DNA from 4 places in the Micromonospora sp. BRA006-A genome. Region 4 is predicted to be linked to each of the others. Evidence: riboswitches for the same ligand, from Rfam matches in the RefSeq annotation. Region 4 holds a riboswitch; each other region holds the start of a gene.
The links. A riboswitch is a leader RNA that binds a small molecule or an ion and turns the genes downstream of it on or off. The one in region 4 is predicted to bind cobalamin.

Region 1: linked by a shared signal. The riboswitch ahead of NMK34_RS13350 (ribonucleoside-diphosphate reductase subunit alpha) and the one ahead of NMK34_RS19375 (peptidase) in region 4 are both predicted to bind cobalamin.
Region 2: linked by a shared signal. The riboswitch ahead of NMK34_RS02760 (magnesium chelatase subunit D family protein) and the one ahead of NMK34_RS19375 (peptidase) in region 4 are both predicted to bind cobalamin.
Region 3: linked by a shared signal. The riboswitch ahead of NMK34_RS02705 (ABC transporter substrate-binding protein) and the one ahead of NMK34_RS19375 (peptidase) in region 4 are both predicted to bind cobalamin.

Annotation. Positions count from the first base shown of each region.
Region 1 is NZ_JANCLW010000001.1:2,968,534-2,974,061, reverse strand. Features, by position in the region: gene NMK34_RS13365 (acyl-CoA thioesterase) at 96-608, shown strand; gene NMK34_RS13360 (LysE family translocator) at 612-1,235, shown strand; gene NMK34_RS13355 (PrsW family glutamic-type intramembrane protease) at 1,278-2,093, opposite strand; cobalamin riboswitch at 2,214-2,430, shown strand; gene NMK34_RS13350 (ribonucleoside-diphosphate reductase subunit alpha) at 2,543-4,939, shown strand; gene NMK34_RS13345 (ribonucleotide-diphosphate reductase subunit beta) at 4,930-5,528, shown strand, end outside.
Region 2 is NZ_JANCLW010000001.1:541,779-547,306, forward strand. Features, by position in the region: gene NMK34_RS02750 (cobyrinate a,c-diamide synthase) at 1-764, opposite strand, end outside; gene cobO (cob(I)yrinic acid a,c-diamide adenosyltransferase) at 758-1,372, opposite strand; gene NMK34_RS02760 (magnesium chelatase subunit D family protein) at 1,372-3,354, opposite strand; cobalamin riboswitch at 3,401-3,545, opposite strand; gene cbiE (precorrin-6y C5,15-methyltransferase (decarboxylating) subunit CbiE) at 3,600-4,808, shown strand; gene NMK34_RS02770 (cobalt-precorrin-4/precorrin-4 C(11)-methyltransferase) at 4,805-5,528, shown strand, end outside.
Region 3 is NZ_JANCLW010000001.1:530,406-535,933, reverse strand. Features, by position in the region: gene NMK34_RS02710 (FecCD family ABC transporter permease) at 1-502, opposite strand, end outside; gene NMK34_RS02705 (ABC transporter substrate-binding protein) at 529-1,512, opposite strand; cobalamin riboswitch at 1,554-1,738, opposite strand; partial or broken gene NMK34_RS02700 (MFS transporter) at 2,327-2,566, shown strand; gene NMK34_RS02695 (hypothetical protein) at 2,596-2,718, opposite strand; partial or broken gene NMK34_RS02690 (IS5/IS1182 family transposase) at 2,910-3,041, shown strand; gene NMK34_RS02685 (NUDIX domain-containing protein) at 3,075-3,584, opposite strand; gene selD (selenide, water dikinase SelD) at 3,581-4,657, opposite strand; gene NMK34_RS02675 (dCTP deaminase domain-containing protein) at 4,877-5,528, shown strand, end outside.
Region 4 is NZ_JANCLW010000001.1:4,294,799-4,300,326, forward strand. Features, by position in the region: gene NMK34_RS19370 (hypothetical protein) at 46-531, opposite strand; gene NMK34_RS19375 (peptidase) at 567-1,610, opposite strand; cobalamin riboswitch at 1,709-1,857, opposite strand; gene NMK34_RS19380 (alkaline phosphatase PhoX) at 2,043-3,203, opposite strand; gene NMK34_RS19385 (beta-1,3-glucanase family protein) at 3,301-4,893, opposite strand; gene NMK34_RS19390 (hypothetical protein) at 5,061-5,501, shown strand.

The sequences.
Region 1 (5,528 bases), 1.3 Mb from region 4:
GGCGGGTGACACGTCGTACGCAGGCCGTCGGCGTGTCCTCGACGTGCACACCCCGGCCGGTCGGCGGTCCGCTTCTGCGAGGACGGAACCGCACAGTGCCCGACACCATCACGCTCACCGGCCGACCACCGTCGGCCTCGCACCTGACCCTGTCGCAGATCATGGACCAGCACCACACCAACCTGATGGGCACGGTCCACGGCGGACGCATCCTCAACCTGATCGACTCGGTCGCCGGTGTGGTCGCCGCCCGCCACTCCGACGGCCCGGCCGTCACCGCCGCCATCGACGAGACCGCGTTCCTGCGCGCGGTACGCGTCGGGGACGTGGTCCACGTGGACGCCCGGATCACCTGGGCCGGCCGCAGCTCGATGGAGGTGGCGGTGAAGGTCAGCGCGGACCGGTGGGACCGCGCCGTGCCGCCGGTGGACGTGGCGACCGCGCACCTGGTGATGGTGGCGGTCGACGACGACGGGCAGCCCCGGCCGGTGCCGCCGCTGCACGCCGAGACCGACGGCGACCGGCGGCGCTACCGGGAGGCGCAGATCCGGCGCGAGCACCGGCTGGCGCTGCGCCGGGCGCTGCTCGACGGCGCCGGGGAGGGCTGAGCGGTGCTCGGACTGTCGGCGGCCACGCTCGCGGGTTACCTGGCCGCGATCGTGGTGCTCATGCTCACCCCGGGGCCGGACATGATGTTCGTGCTCGCGAACGCCACCCGGTACGGCGCACGGGCGGGCGCGGTGGCCGCGCTCGGGGTCGCCGCCGGGGAGGCGGTGCACGTCGCCGCCGTGGTGGCCGGGCTCGCCACGCTGATCGCCGCGTCCCCGGTGCTGTTCACCGCGATCCGGTGGGCCGGTGCGGCGTACCTCATCGTGCTGGGCCTGCGGGCGCTGCGCGGCACCGGCCGGCCCGGCGCACCGGCGGACCGGCCGGACGGCGGCGCCGGGCGGGCCTTCCGGCGCGGCCTGCTGACGAACCTGCTCAACCCGAAGATGATCCTGTTCAGCGTGGCGTTCCTGCCGCAGTTCGTCCGGCCCGAGGCGGGCCCGGTGGCGGCGCAGCTGGTGCTGCTCGGGGTGCTGTTCGTCGCGGTGCAGCTCGCCGTGGACCTGGCGCTCGGCGTGGGCGCCGGGCGGTTCGCCAGGCGGTGGGGCGACAGCCGCTGGTCGCGGCGCGTCGACCGGCTCTGCGCTGTCGCCTTCGTCGCGCTCGGCGTCCGGCTGGCCGCCGGCTGAGACGCACCGGACGGCGCGGCGCCGGACGGCCGGCCGCCCGGCTCAGCCGGCGTGCGCTGCCGTCTCCCGGGATGCCGGCACCACCGGCGCCCCGGACGGGGCCGGCCGCTCGCGGTCCAGGTGCAGGCGCAACAGCACCCAGCCCAGCGACACGGCGCCGATGAACACGTACGCGGGCTGGGTGCCGAACGTGTCCCAGCAGGTGTGCAGCGTGACGGCGGCGGCGAAGGTGAGCAGGAACGCCGCCAGCTTCCGGCCACCGGGCGCGGCGGCGAACGCGAACAACGCGGCGGCGGTCAGCCCGGTCCAGGCCAGGTGCGCGGCGGGCGCGGTGAGACCGCGTACCAGCAGCGTCCGCTCGACCGCGCCGAGGTTGCCCTCCGACCCGACGAAGGCGGCGAACGCGTACCCCATGGTCTCCAGCGCGGCGAACCCGGCGCCGGAGGCCACGCCGATCACCAGGCCCTGCGCCGGGGAGGGGTGCCGCCGCCACAGCAGCAGGATGCCGGCCGGCACGATCAGCTTGGCGGTCTCCTCGGCCAGGCCGACGAGCGTCATCGGCAGGACGCCGAGGCGGTGCAGCGTGCCGTACTCCAGCCAGCCGGCGGCGACCACACCGACCACGCCGCCGAGGAGCGCGGCGACGCCGACGACGGAGCCGGGGACCGGGCGGCGGGCCGGCCGTCCCTGGGCGAAGGCCAGGAACGTGGCGGGCGCGACGCACGCGCCGAGCACGATCAGCGCCGGGACGAACGTGACGGTCCCGGTGCCGGCGAGTGTCTCCAGCACCAGCAGGTGAAGCCCGACGCCGACGAGCAGGACCGCCACCCACGCCCAGCGGCGTCCGGTATTCCCCATACCGCCGAGTATCGCGTCCGCCGGGTCGCGCCGGAATCGGGGGTAGGCACTGTGGACGGTGAGATCATTCCAACACGCCGACACGACATCTGGTGTTGCGTGGAAGCCCTCACCGCCATATATGGTGGTGCCGCAGCTGGTTCGGCCGAGCCCTCCGGGGCGGGGCCGAGGCAAGAGGGAACCCGGTGGGAATCCGGGACTGCCCCGCAGCGGTGAGTGGGAACGACAGCCGTCAACAGCACTGGGCCACCGGCCTGGGAAGCGACGGCCGGTAGGCGACCGGCGACCCCGGTCGGGCCCGCGAGTCCGAAGACCTGCCAGCGCGCCGTACGCCTCCGCGTACGGCGGCCGGAGGTCGCGCGGGACGACCGACGCCAGCAGCCGGGCCGGCCGCGCCGTGCCCGTTGGCGTCTCCCGCCGTCTCCAGACGGTGACAGCGAGGAGAGGTCATGACTGTCGTGCAGGAGAGTCCCCCGTCCACCGGCGGGGGGTCCGAACCCCGCCGGCTCGCGATGCGGGTACGCAAGCGGGACGGCGACACCGAGCCGGTGGACGTCGGCAAGATCGTCCGGGCGGTCGAGCGCTGGGTCGCCGACCTGGACGAGGTGGACCCGCTGCGGGTGGCCACGAAGACGATCAGCGGGCTCTACGACGGGGCGACCACCGCCGAGCTGGACCGGTTGTCGATCCAGACCGCGGCGGAGCTGATCGGCGAGGAGCCGCAGTACTCGAAGCTCGCGGCGCGGCTGCTGGCCGCGTACGTGGACAAGGAGGTCCGCGGTCAGGGCGTGGCGAGCTTCAGCCAGTCGATCGCGTACGCGCACGGGCTGGGACTGATCGGCGACGAGACGGCCGCGTTCGTGGCCCGGCACGCCCGCAAGCTCGACGACGCCGTGGACCCGGACGGCGACCGGCGGTTCGAGTACTTCGGACTGCGTACGGTCGCCGACCGCTACCTGCTGCGGCACCCGCAGTCGCGGCTGGTGGTGGAGACGCCGCAGTACTGGCTGCTGCGGGTGGCCTGCGGGCTGTCCCGCACCCCCGGCGAGGCGGTCGGCTTCTACCGGCTGATGTCCAGCCTGGCGTACCTGCCCAGCTCCCCCACGCTGTTCAACTCCGGCACCCGGCACACCCAGATGTCGTCGTGCTTCCTGGTCGACTCGCCGCGCGACGAGCTGGACTCGATCTACGAGCGGTACCACCAGGTGGCGAAGCTGTCGAAGTTCTCCGGCGGCATCGGCATCTCCTGGTCGCGGGTGCGCGGCCGGGGCGCGCTGATCCGGGGCACGAACGGCCGCTCCAACGGCATCGTGCCGTTCCTCAAGACGCTCGACGCCGGGGTGGCCGCGGTCAACCAGGGCGGCCGGCGCAAGGGCGCGGCCTGCGTCTACCTGGAGCCGTGGCACCCGGACGTGGAGGAGTTCCTGGAGCTGCGGGACAACACCGGCGAGGAGTCCCGGCGTACGCACAACCTCAACCTGGCCAACTGGATCCCGGACGAGTTCATGCGCCGGGTCGAGGCCGACGGCGAGTGGTCGCTCGTCGACCCGTCGGACGCCCCGGAGCTGCCCGACCTGTACGGCGAGGCGTTCGACGCCGCGTACCGGGCGGCGGAGAAGAACGCGATCCGCACGGTCCGGGCCCGGGATCTGTACGGGCGGATGATGCGCACGCTCGCGCAGACCGGCAACGGCTGGATGACGTTCAAGGACGCCGCGAACCGCCTGTCCAACCAGACCGGCGAGCCGGGCAACGTGATCCACCTGTCCAACCTGTGCACCGAGATCCTGGAGGTCAACGACGACACCGAGACGGCGGTGTGCAACCTCGGCTCGGTGAACCTCGGCGCCCACGTCACCGCCGACGGCGTGGACTGGGAGCGGCTGCGCGCCACGGTACGCACGGCCGTGGTGTTCCTCGACCGGGTGATCGACATCAACTACTACCCGGCCGCGCAGGCGGCGGCGTCGAACCCGCGCTGGCGGCCGGTCGGGCTGGGGCTGATGGGGTTGCAGGACGCGTTCTTCACGCTGCGCCTGCCGTTCGACTCGGCGCAGGCCAAGGAGTTGTCCACCCGCGTGCAGGAGGAGATCCTGCTGACCGCGCTGGAGACGTCCGCCGGGCTGGCCGAGCGGTTCGGGCCGCATCCGGCGTACCCGCAGACCCGGGCCGCGAAGGGTGACCTGCACCCGGACCTGTGGGGCGCGGAGCCGGCGCAGGCCGGACGGTGGGCGGCGCTGCGCGAGCGGATCGCCGCCCACGGGCTGCGCAACTCGCTGCTGGTGGCGATCGCGCCGACCGCCACCATCGCCTCCATCGCCGGTTGCTACGAGTGCGTCGAGCCGCAGGTGTCCAACCTGTTCAAGCGCGAGACCATGTCCGGGGAGTTCCTCCAGGTCAACACGTACCTGGTGCGGGAGCTGAAGGCGCGCGGGCTGTGGACGCCGCAGGTCCGCGACCGGATCAAGCGGGCCGAGGGCTCGGTGCAGGACATCGCCGAGCTGCCCGCGCCGGTGCGGGAGCTGTTCCGCACCGCCTGGGAGCTGCCGCAGCGGGCGCTGATCGACCTGGCCGCCGCGCGGGCGCCGTTCGTCGACCAGTCCCAGTCGCTGAACCTGTTCCTGAGCGCGCCGACCATCGGCAAGCTGTCCTCGATGTACCTGTACGCCTGGAAGGCCGGGCTGAAGACCACGTACTACCTGCGTTCCCGTCCCGCCACCCGCATCCAGCAGGCCACCGTCGCCCCGGTGCTCGCCCCGGTCTCCGGCGTGGTCTCCGCCGTGAGCGACGACGAGGCGCTGGCCTGTTCCCTGGAGAACCCCGAGAGCTGCGAGGCATGCCAGTGACCACCACCGCACCGACCCGGCACATGCTGCTCGACCCCGGCATGGACCTGACCCTGCGGCCGATGCGCTACCCGCGCTTCTTCGACCGGTTCAAGGACGCGATCAAGAACACCTGGACGGTCGAGGAGGTGGACCTGCACTCGGACCTCGCCGACCTGGCGACGCTGTCCCCGGCCGAACGGCACCTGGTGTCGCGGCTGGTGGCGTTCTTCGCGACCGGCGACACCATCGTCGCCAACAACCTGGTGCTCAACCTCTACCAGCACGTCAACTCGCCCGAGGGCCGGCTGTACCTGTCCCGGCAGTTGTTCGAGGAGGCGGTGCACGTCCAGTTCTACCTGAACCTGCTCGACACGTACGTGCCGGACGAGAAGGAGCGGTTCGCCGCGTTCGCCGCGGTGGAGAACATCCCGTCGATCGCCCGCAAGGCCGAGTTCTGCTTCCGGTGGATCGACTCGATCTTCGAGCTGCGCGAGCTGCGGACCCGCGCGGACCGCCGGGCGTTCCTGCTCAACCTGATCTGCTTCGCCGCGTGCATCGAGGGCCTGTTCTTCTACGGCGCGTTCGCCTACGTCTACTTCCTGCGGTC
Region 2 (5,528 bases), 3.8 Mb from region 4:
GCAACCACCGGTGATCCGGCGCCCAGCCGCCGGACGTGCGCGGCGGGGTCCCATGGCTGGGCGTCCAGATCGGGTGCGGTGCGTGCCACCTGCAGCACCGCATCGAGGTCCACGTGGCGGGCGATCTGCTCGGCCAGCACGTCCAGGGCGGCGGCGGCCTCCTCACGTTCGGCTGCCGGCACGAGCCCGAGGTGGCGCGACGGGGCGCTGACACCCTGGTCGCGGTGCAGGATCCCGAGCACCGGTACGCCGGTGGATTCCACCGCCCGGGCCGCCTCGGCGGCGTGGCGGGCGGACCCGGCTTTGTTGAGCACGACACCCGCGACGGTGACGCCGGCCTCGAACGTGCCCATTCCGTGCACGACGGCCCCGACGCTGCGCGAGGTGTGCGAGACGTCCACGACCAGCAGAATCGGGGTGGCGGTCAGGGCCGCGAGGTGCGCGGTGGAGGCGAAACCGTCGCCGCCGATGCGGCCGTCGAACAGGCCCATGACCCCTTCGACGATGGCGATGTCCGCGTCGCGTGCGCCGTGCAGCAGCAGCGGGATCACGAGTGAGGGGTCGGTCAGGTGCGGGTCGAGGTTGCGGCCGGGGCGTCCGGTGGCCAGCGCGTGGTAGCCGGGGTCGATGTAGTCGGGCCCCACCTTGTGCCCCGACACGGTGTGCCTGCGCGCGGCCAGCGCGGCCATGAGCCCGGTCGCGACCGTGGTCTTGCCGTGGCCGGAGGCCGGCGCCGCGACGATCAGCCGCGGAAGGCTCACCATTCGATGCCTCGTTGGCCCTTCTGGCCGACGTCCATCGGGTGCTTGACGTGCTGCATCTCGGTCACCAGATCGGCTGCCTCGATCAGCCGGGGGTCGGCCCGGCGCCCGGTGACGATCACGTGCTGACGGCCGGGACGGTGGACCAGTGTCTCCACGACGTCGCCGACGTCGACCCAGCCCCACTGCATCGGATAGGTGAACTCGTCCAGGATATAGAGCTGGTGCCGTTCCGCCTGGATACGGCGCTTCACCTCCGCCCAGCCCTCGGCGGCGTCCGCGGCGTGGTCCGCCTCGGTGCCGCTCTTACGGCTCCAGGACCATCCGGAGCCCATTTTGTGCCACTCGACTGGCCCGCCTTCGCCGGTCTGCTCGTGCAGCAGCCCGAGCCTCTCCAGGACGGTCTGTTCCCCGATGCGCCACTTGGCCGACTTCACGAACTGGAACACCCCGATGTCCCAGCCCTGGTTCCAGGCGCGCATCGCCATGCCGAAGGCGGCGGTCGACTTGCCCTTGCCGTTTCCGGTGTGGACCATCAGCAGCGGCCGGTTGCGCCGCTGGCGGGTGGTGCTGCCGTCGTCCGGGACGGTGAGCGGCTTACCCTGCGGCATCAGGCCACCCCCGCCCGCGGAGCGGTCGCCGTGCGAACGACCCCTGTGAGCCCGTCGGCGGTCACTTCACCGAGCGGCACGTGCTCGGCCCTCAGATGAGTGGCAAGCCGGGCGGCGAGGCCGAGCCGGAATCGTCCGGTCTCGCAGTCCACGACGACGACCTGGACACCGCTGGTGGCGAGCGCGGCGGCGGCGCGGTGGGCACGACCCAGCGGGTCCGGGCCGGAGGTGGCGCGGCCGTCGGTCACCACGACGAGCAGGGGCCGGCGGGACGGGTCGCGCAGCGCCTCCCGGCGCAGCACCTCGCCACTGCGTTCCAGGCCCTCCGCGAGCGGGGTCCGGCCACCGGCCGGTAGGTCGGCCAGGCGGCGGGAGGCGACGTCGACCGAGCCGGTCGGTGGCAGGACGACCTCGGCGGTGTGCCGGCGGAACGTCACCAGTGCGACCTTGTCCCGGCGGCGGTAGGCGTCCAGCAGCAGCGACAGCACAGCGGTCTTGACCTGCTCCATGCGGCGGCGGGCCGCCATCGAACCGGACGCGTCCACGCACAGCAGCACGAGGTTCGACTCGCGCCCGACGGTCTCGGCCCGGCGCAGGTCGCCGGGCACGAGCGCGAGGCCGCGACCGCCGGTCAAGCCACCCCGGGAATGCTGATGCGGCGCCGCCGCGGTGATGGTGCCCGGCAGGTGCAGCCGGCCGTCGCCGGACGTGCGCCGCCGCTGCCCGGCGACACGGCCCTGCGGTGTTCGTGCCCGGGACCGCCGGCCGGCCTGACCGTCGCCGGTTCCTTTCACGACCAGCAAGCGGGCACGTGCGGGCTCGCCCGCGGATGCCATCGATGTGGCGGCCTGCCGTTCGGGCTCCGGTACGGGCGGGCTCTCGCCGGGAGAGCCGGGCACGTCCCCGGCCGATCTGTCGTGCCCGGTGTCGTCGGGCAGACCGCCGCCGGGACCGTCGGGTCCGGGGTCGGGGTCGTTGTGGCCGAGTAGGTCGTCCAGGCGGTCCTGGTCCAGGCCGGGCTCGTCGAAGGGGTTGCGGCGGCGGCGGTGCGGCAGCGCGAGACGGGCGGCGATGCGGATGTCCTCGAGTGTCACTCGCGTACGTCCCCGCCAGGCCGCGTGCGCCGCGGCGGCGCGAGCGGTGACGAGGTCCGCACGCAGGCCGTCCACGTCGAACGCGGCGCACAGCTCGGCGATCCTGGTCAGCGTCTCGTCGTCGAGCACGACACCGGCCAGCGAGCGCCGGGCGGCGGCCAGCCGGGTGCGCAGGGCTTCCTGCTCGCCGGCCCAGCGTGTGGCGAAGCCCTCCGGGTCGGCGTCGAATGCGAGCCGGCGGCGGACCGCCTGCACCCGCAGGACGGGGTCACGCGGGGCGGCGACCTCGACCGTCAGGCCGAACCGGTCGAGCAGCTGCGGGCGCAGTTCGCCCTCCTCCGGGTTCATCGTGCCGATCAACACGAACCGGGAGGCATGCTCGACCGAGACACCGTCGCGTTCGACGCTGACCCGGCCGGTCGCCGCGGCGTCGAGCAGCAGGTCGACCAGGTGGTCCGGCAGCAGGTTGACCTCGTCGACGTACAGCAGGCCACGATGGGCCCGGGCCAGCAGGCCAGGCTCGAACGCGACGACGCCGTCTCGCAGCGCGGCATCGAGCTTCAGCGATCCGGTCACCCGGTCGTCGCCGGCTCCGACGGGTAGTTCGACGAGGCGTACCGGCCGTTCGACGACGGGCGTGGACACGTCGAACGGCCCGTCGGGGCAGACCGCCGAGGGATCGTCCGGGTCGATGGAGAACCGGTCGCCCGCATAGACCCGTACCGCCGGGAGCACCTCGGCGAGGCCGCGCACGGTAGTGGTCTTGGCAGTGCCCTTCTCCCCGCGGATCAGGACACCGCCGATGAGCGGATCGATCGCGACCAGGGTGAGGGCGAGAGTCATGTCGTCGGCGCCGACGACGGCACAAAAGGGGTACTGCGCTGGCATGTAGGGCTCCCGCTCGATCTGCCATGGCGGTCCACGACGCGGCATGCGCCGTGGATCGGATCGAGGCCGGTCTTCGGACTTCCCAGGTCAATGCCTGGATCACCGCAGCGGGCCCTGTGCCGGATTCTCACCGGCTTCCCAGATTCTCCCCGTGACCACGGTCGTGGGGCACCTCGAACCTGTGCATCACCATAGACGCCCCGGTGGCCGGGGCAAGGGCCGGTGGGCGGCTAGGGTGCATCTCCATGGAGGAGCGGGTGACCGTGGTGGGGGTCGGGGCTGACGGGTGGGTGGGTCTGCCGGAGCCGTCCCGGGCGCTGGTGCGGGCGGCCGCGACGCTGCTCGGCGGGCGGCGGCACCTCGAGGCGGTGCCGCCCGTCGACGGCCAGCAGCGCGTGGCGTGGCCGTCGCCGCTGCGGGACAATTTGCCAGGTGTGCTCGCCTCCGCGCGAGGGCCGGTTGTCGTGCTGGCCTCCGGCGACCCGCTCGTGTCGGGTATCGGCACGACGCTGCTGGACGTCCTGGGCCCGGAGCGCGTGACGATCGTGCCCGGGGTCTCCTCGGTAGCCCTCGCCCGAGCACGTCTCGGATGGCCGGCTGAGTCCGTCACCACGGTCAGCCTGGTCGGCCGGGACCTACGGCTGATCGTGCCTGCGCTCTCGGCCGGGCGCCGGCTGCTCGTGCTGTCCAGCGACGGGACGACACCCGCGGCCGTGGCCGCGGTGCTGACCGGGCTCGGTTGGGGGCAGTCCAGGCTGGTCGTGCTCGGTGACCTCGGTGCCGCCGGTGAGTCGTGTACCGCGACCACCGCGGCCGGGTGGGACCTGAACGACGTGCCGCGGTTGAACGTTCTCGCCGTCGAAGTTCGCGGTGCCGGTCCGGGCTGGGCCGCGGGCGGCGTGTTGCCCGACGACGCGTTCGAGCACGCCGGGCAGATCACCAAACGTGACCTGCGGGCCAGTGCCCTGGCCCGGCTCGCGCCCGCGCCCGGTCAGCTGCTGTGGGACGTCGGCGCCGGCAGCGGCTCGATCGGTGTGGAGTGGATGCGGGCCTGGCCGACGGCACGGACGATCGCGGTGGAGCCCCGCTCCGACCGGGCCGCGCTGGTGCACCGCAACGCCGCTGCTCTCGGCGTGCCGGGTCTGTGTCTGGTCGAGGGTTCGGCGCCCGGGGCCCTGTCCGGCCTGGACCGTCCCGACGCGGTGTTCGTCGGCGGCGGGGCCACCGTCCCCGGCGTGCTGGACACCTGCTGGGATGCGCTCGGCGCCGGTGGACGGCTCGTCGTGCACGGTGTCACCGCCGAGACCGAGGCGGTGCTGCTGGAGCAGCACCGCCGGCGCGGCGGTGAACTCGTCCGCCTGCACGTCGAACGCGCCGAACCGCTCGGCGGCTTCACCGGCTGGACGCCCGCGCGGGCAGTCAGCCAGTGGTCCATCGTCAAGGGAGATTCATGACCGTCCATTTCGTCGGGGCCGGGCCCGGCGCCGCCGACCTGCTCACCCTCCGCGCGGTACGCCTGCTCGAGTCCGCCGACGTGTGCCTGTACCCGGGCACGTACCTCGACGCCGAGGTGCTGGAGCACTGCCGTGACGACGCCCGGCTGATCGACACCCAGCACCTCGACCTGGACCAGATCACCACGCACCTGGTCCAGGCACACGCCGACGGGTCCGAGGTCGTACGGCTGTGCTCCGGTGACCCGTCGCTGTACTCGGCGGTGCACGAGCAGGCCCGCCGGCTCGACGCCGCCCGGGTCCCGTGGGACGTCACGCCCGGCGTGCCGGCCTATGCGGCTGCTGCCGCCGCCGTCGGCGCCGAGCTGACCGTCCCGGAGCTGGCCCAGTCGGTCGTGCTCACCCGCGCGCAGGCCCGGTCCACGGTCATGCCGTCGGGAGAGAAGCTCGCCGCGTTCGCCGCGACCGGCGCGACGCTCGCCCTGCACCTGGCGGTCACGCGTACCCGCGAGCTGGCCGCCGAACTGGCCGGCTACTACGGCCACGACTGCCCCATAGTCGTGGTGCACCGGGTGTCGCAGCCGCAGGAGCTCATCCTGCGCGGCACGCTGGCCGACATCGGCGGCCGGGTCGAGCAGGCCGGTCTGCGACAGGCAGCGGTCATCCTGGTCGGCCCGGCGCTGGCCGGGGACGTCCGTGGCGGCGAGTCGTTCCTCTACT
Region 3 (5,528 bases), 3.8 Mb from region 4:
CCACCGCGACCCCGGTCAGCACCACGCGCGTCGGCGACAATGCCCCGAACCTCCCGGCCAGGCCCACGACCAGCAGGAACGCGACAAGGGCGCCGAGGAAGGCGCCGCCGGTCAGCGCGGCTACGCCACTACCGATGCCGGCCACGACCACCAGGACCGCGCCCAGCGACGCCCCTGAGGAGACCCCGAGCAGGTACGGGTCCGCCAGGGGATTGCGGGTGACGGTCTGCATGACCGCACCGGCCGCGGCCAGGCCCGCCCCCACCGTGGCGGCGCCGAGAACCCGGGGCAAACGTAGGTCCCAGACGATGTGGTCGCGCAGCAGCGGCACGTCCGAGTTCGCGAGTCCCAGGTGGCCGGCGACGACCGTCCACACCGTCCCGACAGTCAGGTCGGCCGGGCCGATGGTGACCGCGACGGCCACCGACAGCACCAGACCGGCGACCAGAGCCAGCACGAGCGCGGCCAGGCCGACCGCCCGCACCGGGCGGTGGGTGCGCACCGGGGCGGGCCGGGTGGTGACGGCGGTCAGCTCGGGGCCCCGGACGGCAGCGCGGCGATGCCCTGGGCGAGGGCTTCGACGCCGAGGACGTTGCGGACACCGGCCGTGGTTGACGAGAACGGGATCACCACGTACCACTGCTGTTTGACCGCGGGCAGGTCCTTGAGGGTGCGGTGCCCGGCGAGGAAGGTCTTCTTCTGCGCGGCGGGATCCCAGCTCGCGTCGACGAGCACGATGACCTCGGGGTTGCGGTCGGTGACGGTCTCCCAGCTTGTGTCGCCCCAGCTGCCGGTGAGGTCGGCGAAGGCGTTGGTGACCCCGGCCGCCGACATGATCATGTTGGGGGCGCCGCAGCAGGCGCCGACGCTCGGGGCGTCGCTGCCGCCGTCCCACCACATGACCTTCACGTTGCGGGCGGTGCCTGCGGCCGTGGCGATGCGGCCCTCGTGGTCGGCGATCAGCTTCTCGCCGCGGTCGCTCACCCCGAAGATCGCCGCGAGCTCGCGGATCTCGGTGAACACGTCGCCGATGGCGAGCTTCGCCTGCCGGGTCTGCGCCGGGCACCCGGCAGGGGAGATGTAGGTGCCGACGCCGAGTTTCTGCCAGTCGGCGCGGTCACCGACCCCCTCGTCACCGAACGCGCTGTTGTACGACGCGTACACGAAATCGGGTTCAGCCTCGAGCAGCTTCTCCTTGGTCGGGTACTCCTTGGCCAGCACCGGGATCTTAGCGTAGGCGTCCGCGTAGGCGGGCAGGATCGCGTCGTCGAGGTAGGCCGTGCCGATCATCCGATCTTGCAGGCCCAGGGCCAGCATGATCTCCGTGGCGGCCTGGTTCATGGTGACGACCCGCATCGGTGGCGCCGCGATGGTCACCGGGGTGCCGCAGTTGGTCACCGCGACCGGTCCAGCGGACACCGCCGGTGGTGCGGCAGCAGGCTTGGCATCGGCGCCGCAGCCGGTGAGCAGCACAGTGGACAGCAACAACGGCGCGGCAACGCGCCAGGGCATGGGGAACCGCACAGCGGGACCGCCTTCCAACACCTCGTGGACGGGGACGAACGTGCCGTGGCCGGTCTCCTGGCTGACGGGACAAGCAACCGCCGGCCGGCCTTCCCAGGCATCTCTGCCCAGTGACCTCGCGAAACGACGAGGGCCGACGGTCTCCCGATCACAGTGGCGAGGGCCGCGCCGGCATCACACCGGCTTCCCGAACACCACGGCGTCCCCACCATAACGGCCCGCGCTCGCCGCGGATCCGGTCCGGGCACCCGCTGTGGGAAATCCGACGCGCCGGACCGGCCTCGGCGTGGCTGTCGGCCCGCAACCCATCCGGCTCCTTTCTCGTGCGCGGTGGCTGGGCGAGGGCACGTGATCGACAGTGAGCGCCGTGGCTGAGGCTGAGCAGCAATACGTGAGCGCAGGTGCGAGGCCACGTCCGCCAGCGACCGGCTCCTCGGTCGTGGGCATGAGGCCGGCGATGCAGACGTCGAAGAGCTCGACGAGCGAGCACGGTACTTCGCGATCTGGATCGCCATCCGACCTGCGTTGCCGACGGCGCCGAGGACAAGGACGCGCTGGCCCGCGGTGAAGTTGATGCGGCGCGTCAGCGCGATCCAGGATGACATCGCCCGGGTTCATGGCGGTGGCGATCCGCACCGGGTCCACGCCGTCGGGTAGAACCACGCTGCGCGAGGGTCGATCAGGGTGCGTTCGGCGAAGGTTCCAAGGGGCGTATCGTGCAGGACCACGCAGCGGACGTTGCCCTTCTCGTCGCGTACCACGCCGTCCACGCCGGGGACGAGCGGGAAGATGTTGTTGCTGGTCCCCGGCGATCGGCATCTGGGCGGCGACCAGTGCGCTGGGCTTCGCCGCCGGGCCGCCGATCGGCGGACTCGTCCTGGCTCACCTGCCCTGGGGTGCGATCTTCCTGGTGAACGTCCCGATCGTGGTGATCTGCCTGCTCGCCGGCCGGATACTGGTCCCGGAATCGCGGGACCCGACCGGTGGGCGTCTCGACCTGGGCGGGGCGACGCTGTCCACCGCCGGCCTGACCGCGATCGTCTCCCCGGGTTCCGCCCACGTCCCCGCCGGTCAGGTGGCCAGGCGCAGGTGACGCCGCTGCCGCAGCCGCACCGCGACAACCGCCACGACCAGCAACGTACGCGCGGCAGCGAAGGCCAGCCCGTCGGTCAGGCCTGCCTCCAGCTCGCGCAACGTGGTGGAGCGGCAGGTAAACGGCGAGCGACGCCGGTCCCGATCCGGGCCGGCGTCGCTCGCCGTCGGGCTCAGAGTGTGGTTTCGCTGGTGAGGCCGAAGTAGTCGTGCCATTTGGTGCTGGGGGCGAATGTGGTGCCGGTGGAGAGTGCGACGTAGATGTCGTTGGTGGTGCCTTTGGTGAAGACGATGAGCGCGCGATCGCCACCCTCAAGACCTGGAAAATCCTGGTCAAGCTGCGCTGCTGCCCACGCCGAGCGACCGCGATCGTGCAGGCCATCCTCGTCCTGCACCGCGTCGAAGCCGACCGCCACGCAGGATGAAAATGGCTCATTACATGATCGGCAGAACACGCCTTAACCGGCCGTCACGCGTGCCAATGCGTCGAGGATCGGGCGCTTCGCCGTGCGGTTGATCTGGTAGCCATCAACCTCGCCCAGCGGAACCCATTGAACATCGGAGATGTGCTCACGCACCGCGTTCGCCGTCAGGTAGGCGACGGGCTCGCCGACGATGGCACACTGGCGGACGACCACGATGATCGTGTCTACCCCGATCGGTCGCCACATCCACATGGCCAGGGGCCGAGCAGGCGCGACATCGAGCGCGACCTCCTCATGCACCTCTCGGCGCAGACCCTCGTCCAAGCATTCGTCCGACCGCAGCCTTCCTCCCGGAATCTCCCAACATCCCGGGTGGTAAGGGTGATCGTCTGACTTGCGGACCATGAGCAGATTGCCGTCGTGAATAATGATCGCCTTCTGGGCGAATTGGACCAAGTCGTCCATCGGCCGATCACCCTGCGATTCACCCGGGTCTCGCACGCTTGCAACGTTCATCCTGGCCACGCCGTTCGGGTCGTTCATCGCAGTTCAATGGTGGCATCCGACCCGTGCGTCAGTGAACCGATCACCTGTCCAGCCACGCCCTGCTCTGTCAGTGCGGAAAGTACCATGCCGACGCGGTCCTCGGCGGCAGCCAGCAGCAGGCCGCCGGACGTCTGCGGGTCACTGATCACGGCCCGTTCCTCGTCAGTAAGGACGCGCCCCCGTACGGCACCGCTGTAGTGCTCCCAATTGCGCAGTGCACCTCCCGGCACCATTCCCAGCTTCACCAACTCGTCCAGACCTGGGAGAACGGGAAGATCGGAGACCGTCAGAACCGCCGAGACACGGGACGCTTCGCAGACCTCGTGCAAATGCCCGAGGAGACCGAATCCCGTCACATCGGTGGCGGCCCGAATTCCGAGTTGGACGGCGACCCGACTGGCCCGGTCGTTCAGGTCAACCATCGAGCTGAAGCTGGCGGCTCTCGCAAAGTCGGGAGCGAGGCCGTTCTTCAGGGCGGTCGATATCACCCCGGTGCCCAACGGCTTGGTCAGAATCAGCCGGTCGCCAGGAGCCGCCGCGCTGATCCGGAGCACCTCGTCCGGACGGACAAAGCCCACCACGGCCATGCCGAACTTCGGCACCGCGCCGCGCAGAGTGTGCCCGCCCACCATGCGGGCCCCCGCATTCCGGACAATGCTGTCGGCACCTCGCAGGACCTCGGTCAACAGCTCCGCCGGCAGTGTCTCGTCGGGCCACTCCACGAGGTTCGCCGCCAGCACCGGCGTCCCGCCCATGGCATACACATCCGACAGGGCATTCGCGGCTGTCACCGCACCCCACCGCCGCGCGTCGTCATCAATGGGGGTGAAGAAATCAACTGTCAAGATGATGGCAAGGTCTTCCGAGATCGCATAGACGGCGGCATCGTCTCGTTCGGCGAGTCCGACGATAAGCGGATCAGCGGACGACTCTTCCTGCCGTGAACCGATCGGCGCAGTCGCCAGGAACGTCGACAGGACTTGGGAAAGCTGGCCGGGGCCTATTTTGCAGCCGCAGCCGCCCGCTGGCGAGAACTGCATGAGGGACGCCGATCGCATGGCCGTCACCACCTTCGCGAGGATTGGTGAACTGTACCGCTGGTGACTGGCGGGCGAAAGGCGCGACGGAAACAAATCCCCCGATGCCGGGTCTCCATAGCCCACCGGTTCCCGCGCTGCAGCCAGAAATTTGTCAGCGGACGTGGGCAGCAGGGCCGATAGTTGCGTCCAAATTCGTGGTAGGTTTCTCAGATTGGCAACCTCGCGTCATCCGGGTTCGAGGAGAAGGCATTGGGTTTCCTGACCGGTATCGAGATCCGAAGGCGCATCTCAGTCGGCGACCTGAAGATCCAATCTCTCGACCCGGACGAACCCTTCAGCGTGGACAACCAGGTGACGGAAGACGCGGTGGACCTACGTCTAGCGCCGGCGGGCCTAGTCCTTCGACAGGACGTCGAAAGCATCGACTACGTCTTTGACGATCTCGAAAGTCTCTACGACATCATCGAGATTCCCGCCGTCGGCTATGTCCTACCTCCCAACGAAGTGCTGCTCACGCAGTCGCTGGAGGCGATCTGCCTTCCTGCGGACCTCCTCGGTCTGGTGGTGACACGAAGCAGCTTTGCCCGACTGGGCTTGCTCGTCAACTGCCTCGCGCCCAAGTCACCGCCCGGCATAAAGTGGGCCTTTCCGCTACAGCTAGTCAACATCTCTCGCGTACCCTTGACGATCTACCCTTTCACCTCGGTGGCACAACTGATCCTCTCCGAGATGCGCGGCGAGCCAGTGGGTTACCGGGGTAAGTTCCAGGACTCCTACACGGTGACGCCACCACTGTTCAGCGCCCGCGAGAAGCAGTCGATTGGTGCGCGGAACCCGCACGAGACGCTGCGCACCTTCCACATCATCGCCCGCGACGCCCTCAACCAGCAGGGCACCTCCG
Region 4 (5,528 bases):
CCGGCACCCGGTGCGCCGCTGGTCACACCGTTCGCAGCGGACGGTTCAGGGAGCGGCGATGCTCGGCGGGGCGCCGGCGCCGAAGGACCAGCCCTCGACGCTGCCCGGCGCGGGGTTGTAGCCGGTCGCCCCAGACGTACTGTAGGACCAGGCACCGCCGCTGGACGCATGCCAGTACGACCAGTACGCCGTGGCCGGCGGGGTGTTGACGCACGGCTCGGTCGCGGCGGTGGGCTTGCCGTTGATCCGGCAGACGAAGGCCAGGCCCCAACGGGCGGTGCCGGTGACGGTGAAGCCGGCGGCCTGGAGCGCGGCCAGGCCGGTGGCCGGATCGCCCGGCGCACACGCGACCTGGACGCCACCGCCGAGCGCGGCGAAGTCGACGACCACAGTGACTCCCGAGGTGCCGGCGCAGGCGGCGGCGTGCGCCGCCCGGGGCGCGGGTTCGACTGCGGTCAGCGCGACGCCGGCCACGACGGCGGCCAGCAGGCCGGCCAGCCAGGTGCGGGCGGTGGAACGGTGACGGAACACGGGTCCTCCTGTGATCGGGTGAGCGGCGAAGGGGTTCACGGGCAGGCGAGCGCCGGTGCGCCGGGGTCGGCGCCGGCGGCGGACAGACGGGCGTACCCGATCCCGGTGAGACCGAGGACGGCCTGGGCGGTGGCCCGGGGCGCGGTGGCCGGGTCGAACCCGCCACCGTCGAAGTCGACAGCGCCCCGGTCGGCGGGCGTCCCGGCGCAGCCGACCTGGAGTCCGGCGAGGAATGCCCGGGCCCGCGCCCAGGCCGGCAGCCGGTGACCGTCGCGCAGGGCCTGCGCGGCGAGACCGGTGCTGTTGGCGTTCGGTGTGCCGGCCGCGTTGGTGAAGCCGCCGTCGGCACGCTGAACGGACACCAGCCAGCGCAGCCCGGCGGCGGCGTCGGCCGGACGGTCCGCGGCGCGCAGGGCCTGCGTCGCGAGAGCGGTGGCGTCCACGTCGGACGTGCAGGCCGGTTGCGCGGGCAGCAGCGGGTAGCCGCCGTCCGGGCACCGGGTGCCGGCCAGCCAGGCGGCCGCCGCCGGTGGCGCCCCGGCCGCGGTACGGTCCAGCGCCAGCAACGCGAACGACTGGCTGAACGCGTTGCTGTAGTCGCCGTACGCGGACCGGTCGCTGAACCGGCCGGCCGGCGTCTGGAGCGAACGCAGCCGGGCGATCAGGTCCACCCCGCCGACGTCGGCCGGGTCGCCGCCGCGCACCTGCACGGCGAGGGCGAGCTTGGCGGTCGCGCCCGCGTACGCCTCGGAGACACCGTCGCCGAGGTAGCCGTCGCGGATGTCGGGCCGGGTGACCCAGGCCAGCGCGTCGGCGCCGTGGTCGTCGGCCACGCCGCCGGCGGCGAAGGCGAACACGGCGTCGAGGGTCAGCCCCTGGTCGGGGTAGGCGACCCCGTCGAAGACCGCCTCGAAGCGTTCGCCGTCGACGAGTTGCCGGGCGAGCCAGCCGCCGGCGGCCTCCGGGCGGGTGAGGGCGGCGCGCTCGGGGGCGGCGACGGCGGGTGTGGTGAGGGTGAGGGCGGCGAGTACGCCGCAGAGGAGCGCGAGCAGGCGGTGCCGGCTTCGGCGGACGACCATCGGAAGCGCCTTTCCGGCCCGGCGGTCGTCGAAAGCCCGGACGACCGAGGCAACGCCGCGTCGACCGGGACTCCGACCCGTGGGCCACGACGGGTGGGGAGCGGATACACGCGTACGACGGGTATTCGGGCTCGCCGCCGCAGAGTCTCTCTGGGCGGCCTACCGTTGCGGGCCAGCGCCGGATTTCGACCGGTCTTCCCCCGCACGTACACGCAGTGGTTGAGTTGTCGCGACAGTCTGCTGTGGCCGGAGCGCCGATGTCAATGCGCCAGGGCCCGGCCACGTGCCGTGACGGCCGGCGGAGTCGCCGTTTCACATCCCGGCGCCGAGACGTCGTCCCGGCGCGTCCGGGTAGGCGCGCCGGCGAAGGACGCCCGGTGGAGACCGGGCGTCCTTCGCCGTGGGGTCACTGTCAGCAGGGCCGGCAGTCGGTCATCGGCGGAACGGCCCGGTGACGCAGTAGGTGATGCCGCCGGACGACGAGCCGGTCGTGCCGCGTTGCGACGAGAAGTACAGCCGGTCCCCCGCCGGGGTGAACGCCGGGCCGGTGATCTCCGAACCGCTCTGTCCGGTGATCCGCAGGAAGACGGAGATCTTGTCGTCCGGCGTGATCATGCAGATCTCCATGTTCCCGCCGTCCTCGGCGACGTACAGGTCACCTGCCGTGGATCCGGTGATGTTGTCGACCCCGGTGAGCGGAGGGGCGCCCGGACCGACCAGGTTGTCGTCGTAGGCGAGCTCGTACGTGCCGGCGGCCAGGTTGACCTGCCAGACGCGGTTGTCGCCCTTCGTGGTGAACCAGACGGTGTCATCCGCGTAGTGACAGCCCTCGCCGCCGTTGAACGTCTTCGCGCCGGACACCTGCTGCCGGGTCGGGGTGGGCGAGCCGTCCGGATCGGGCACCGTGGCCCAGGTGAACGTGCCGGAGGTCGCCGTACCGGCGCGGAAGACCTGGAGGGTTCCGGCGGAGAGGTCGCCCCAGGTGGCCGGCACGAACCGGTAGAACTTGCCGTCGGTCTCGTCCTCGGTCAGGTAGACGACCCGGCGGACCGGGTCGGCCGCGGCCGCCTCGTGCTTGAACCGGCCCAGCGCGGGACGCGCCACGGCGGTCCCGCCGAGGGGGTACGTCTCGAAGACCCGGCCCAGGGACACCTCCTCGCAGGAGAGCCAGGTGTTCCACGGTGTCTTCCCGCCGGCGCAGTTGTTGTTGGTGCCGGAGAGTATCCGCGACGCCCCGATCACGGCGCCGCTGGAGTCGAAGACGAGGCGCGAGGCACCGCCGCCCGCCCCGGCCGACACCTCCGAGTTCGACACGTAGATCCACCCGGTGCCGTTCGGGAACACGGCGCCACCGTCCGGAGCGTCGTGCCAGGTGTACGACGTCCCCGGCACCGTCCGACGGGACCGCGCGACGACCGAGCTGGTGAAGCCGGCCGGCAACTGGATGCCGTTGGCGTCGGCGGGCTGGAGCCCACCGTAGGGCCCCGCCGCGTTCTGCGCCGGGGCGCCGTACGCCGCCGACCACGCGGTGAACGGCAGCGCGACAGCGCCCGCACCGACGACCGTGGCCCGCAGCATTGCTCGACGATCCATGGAACCTCCTCGGTAGGTTCCCCAGATCCGACCGGGCGGAGCTTACGCACATCGATCTGCTGGATGAACGTCGATGGACGCCTCGGTGCGAGGCCGGTCAGCCCTTGCGCCACTTCTGGTTGGCCGTGCCCCCGCAGTCCCAGAGCTGGAGCCTCGCGCCGTCGCCGCCGTTCCAGTCCTTGATGTCGACGCACTTGCCGGCCTGGAGGTTGACCAGGTCTCCGGCCGCGTTCAGGGTGAACTGCTGGGCGCCGGTGCCGTTGCAGGTGTAGAGCTGCACCGCCGCCCCGTTCGCGGTGGACCCGGCGTCGACGTCCATGCACTTGTTGTTCTGGCTCTTGAGCGCCGTGCCGCTGAACGTCCACCTCTGCGCGTTGGTGTTGTTGCAGTTCCACATCTGCAACGGCGCGCGGTCGACGAAGTTGGAGCTCGGCACGTCGATGCACTTGTTGTTCCAGTTGCTGACCACTGGCACCCCGGTGGCCGGGGTGCCGCCGCCACCGCCGGTGAACGGGCTGAGGATCAGTCCGGCCGAACGGGGATCACCGTCGTGCACCAGCGACTCGAATCCGCCGACGTCGTCGAAGGCGAACGCGTACGCCCGGCCGTCGGTCATGTTGGCGTGGATCAGGCGGGCGTACTGGTTGGTGGGGTTGCTGCGGTAGAAGTCGGCGGCGTTCGTACTGGGCTGGGTGTCGATGGTGCCGAGCGTGCCGCGGTTGAGGGCGGCGCAGAGCGTACGCGAGATCGGGCCGACCACCTGGTCGTTCGGCGCGGGCAGGTCGCCGTCGCAGCCCCATACGCTGGCCGAGGAGGGCCGGTTGAAGGAGGCGACGACCTGGCCGCTGCCGTTGGTGAAGGTCATGGTGTTGCCCGAGGTGCGGCCGTAGTACCGGATGGCGGGCTGGTCGGCGAAGGGCGTCACGGTCAGGGTCTTGGTGGTGTACGCGTTCCACGCGGAGGCGATGTACGAGTCCAGGTAGGTGGTGCTGAGCAGGCCGGCCCCGGCCGCCTTGCCCGGAGCCAGGACGCGCAGCACGGTCCCGTCGGAGCGGGTGTGGACGGTGCCGGCCCAGCCCGGCTGCGCCCGGATCCCGTCGATGACCGCGTTGCGTCCGTTGGCCACCACGTCGCCGGTGCGCTTGGTGACTCCGGTGGCGCCGGTCACGGTGACCGCGTGCGGGATCGCGAACATGTCGACCTGGGAGCTGTTGAGCCACAGCCCGGAGTCGTTGTAGGTGAACTCGCTCCAGTCGAAGAGGATGTCGCGGTTCGCGTCACCGGCAGCCCAGGGCGCGGGCTGCACCAGTCCGTCCGGGGTGAGGAAGAACTTCAGCTTCTGCCCGAGGGAGAAGTAGGCCCGGCCGGAGAAGCCTCGGGGGAACTGGATCGTGGTGCTGCCGCCGTTGCCGGGGCCCGGTATGGAGACGTCCGGCGCGGGCGACGGCGGGATCTGCCCGCCGGTCCACGGCACGAAGGCGCCGCCGGAGGTGACGTAGCCGAGCCGGCCGGAGGACAGCTGGACGCCGATGACGTAGAGGTAGACCGGGTCGCTGCGGCCGGTGGTGTTGGTGACGGTGACCGGCAGCAACGCCGGTCCGACCGCCTGGGCGGGCGTGGCGACGACGGCGCCGGTGAGCCCGGCGAGCAGGGCGGACGCGGCGGCGAGCAGCCTTCTTCGGAGACGCATGGCGACACCTCGCGGGAGAGAGGGGGACGGGAGAGCGCTCTCTCAGCAGGGTCCAATTGTTAATATTGTTTTGTCAATAGGTGTTTGCCTATGGATCAGGGCCACGGCGAAGGTCACCGGTCGATTAAGATCCACTCCGGCACAGTCGACTGTGGATTGGGTATTTCATGAGACGCATGCTTTCGGCGCTGACCGCGCTGGTGACCGTCGCGGCGGGCCTGACTGTCGGCGCCCCCGCCGCCCAGGCGGCCGGCTCCTGCTCGGGGACCATCACCTACAGCCAGGTGCAGTCGTCGGGGCTCGGTGAACTGGTGATCTACTACAACAGCAGCAACGGGGGCACCAACAGCGCCTGCTTCTACCACCGCGGCGCGGCGTACGGGAAGTCGGCGCCGACCTTCGTGCAGATCTACCGCTGCGCGGAGCGTTCGAACGAGGGCGCGCACTGCACCCGCTCCGGAAGCCCGGACACCGACTCCGGTGACTTCAGCTATCACGCCGGCCCGGTCGCCGTCACCGGCACGGCGAACTACTGCGTCGAGGCGGTCGGCTACATCGGATGGGCCGGTCAGCGCCACCAGATCTACAGCCGCCGCCAGGGCTGCTGAATCCGCTACCCCTCGACCGGGCCGGCG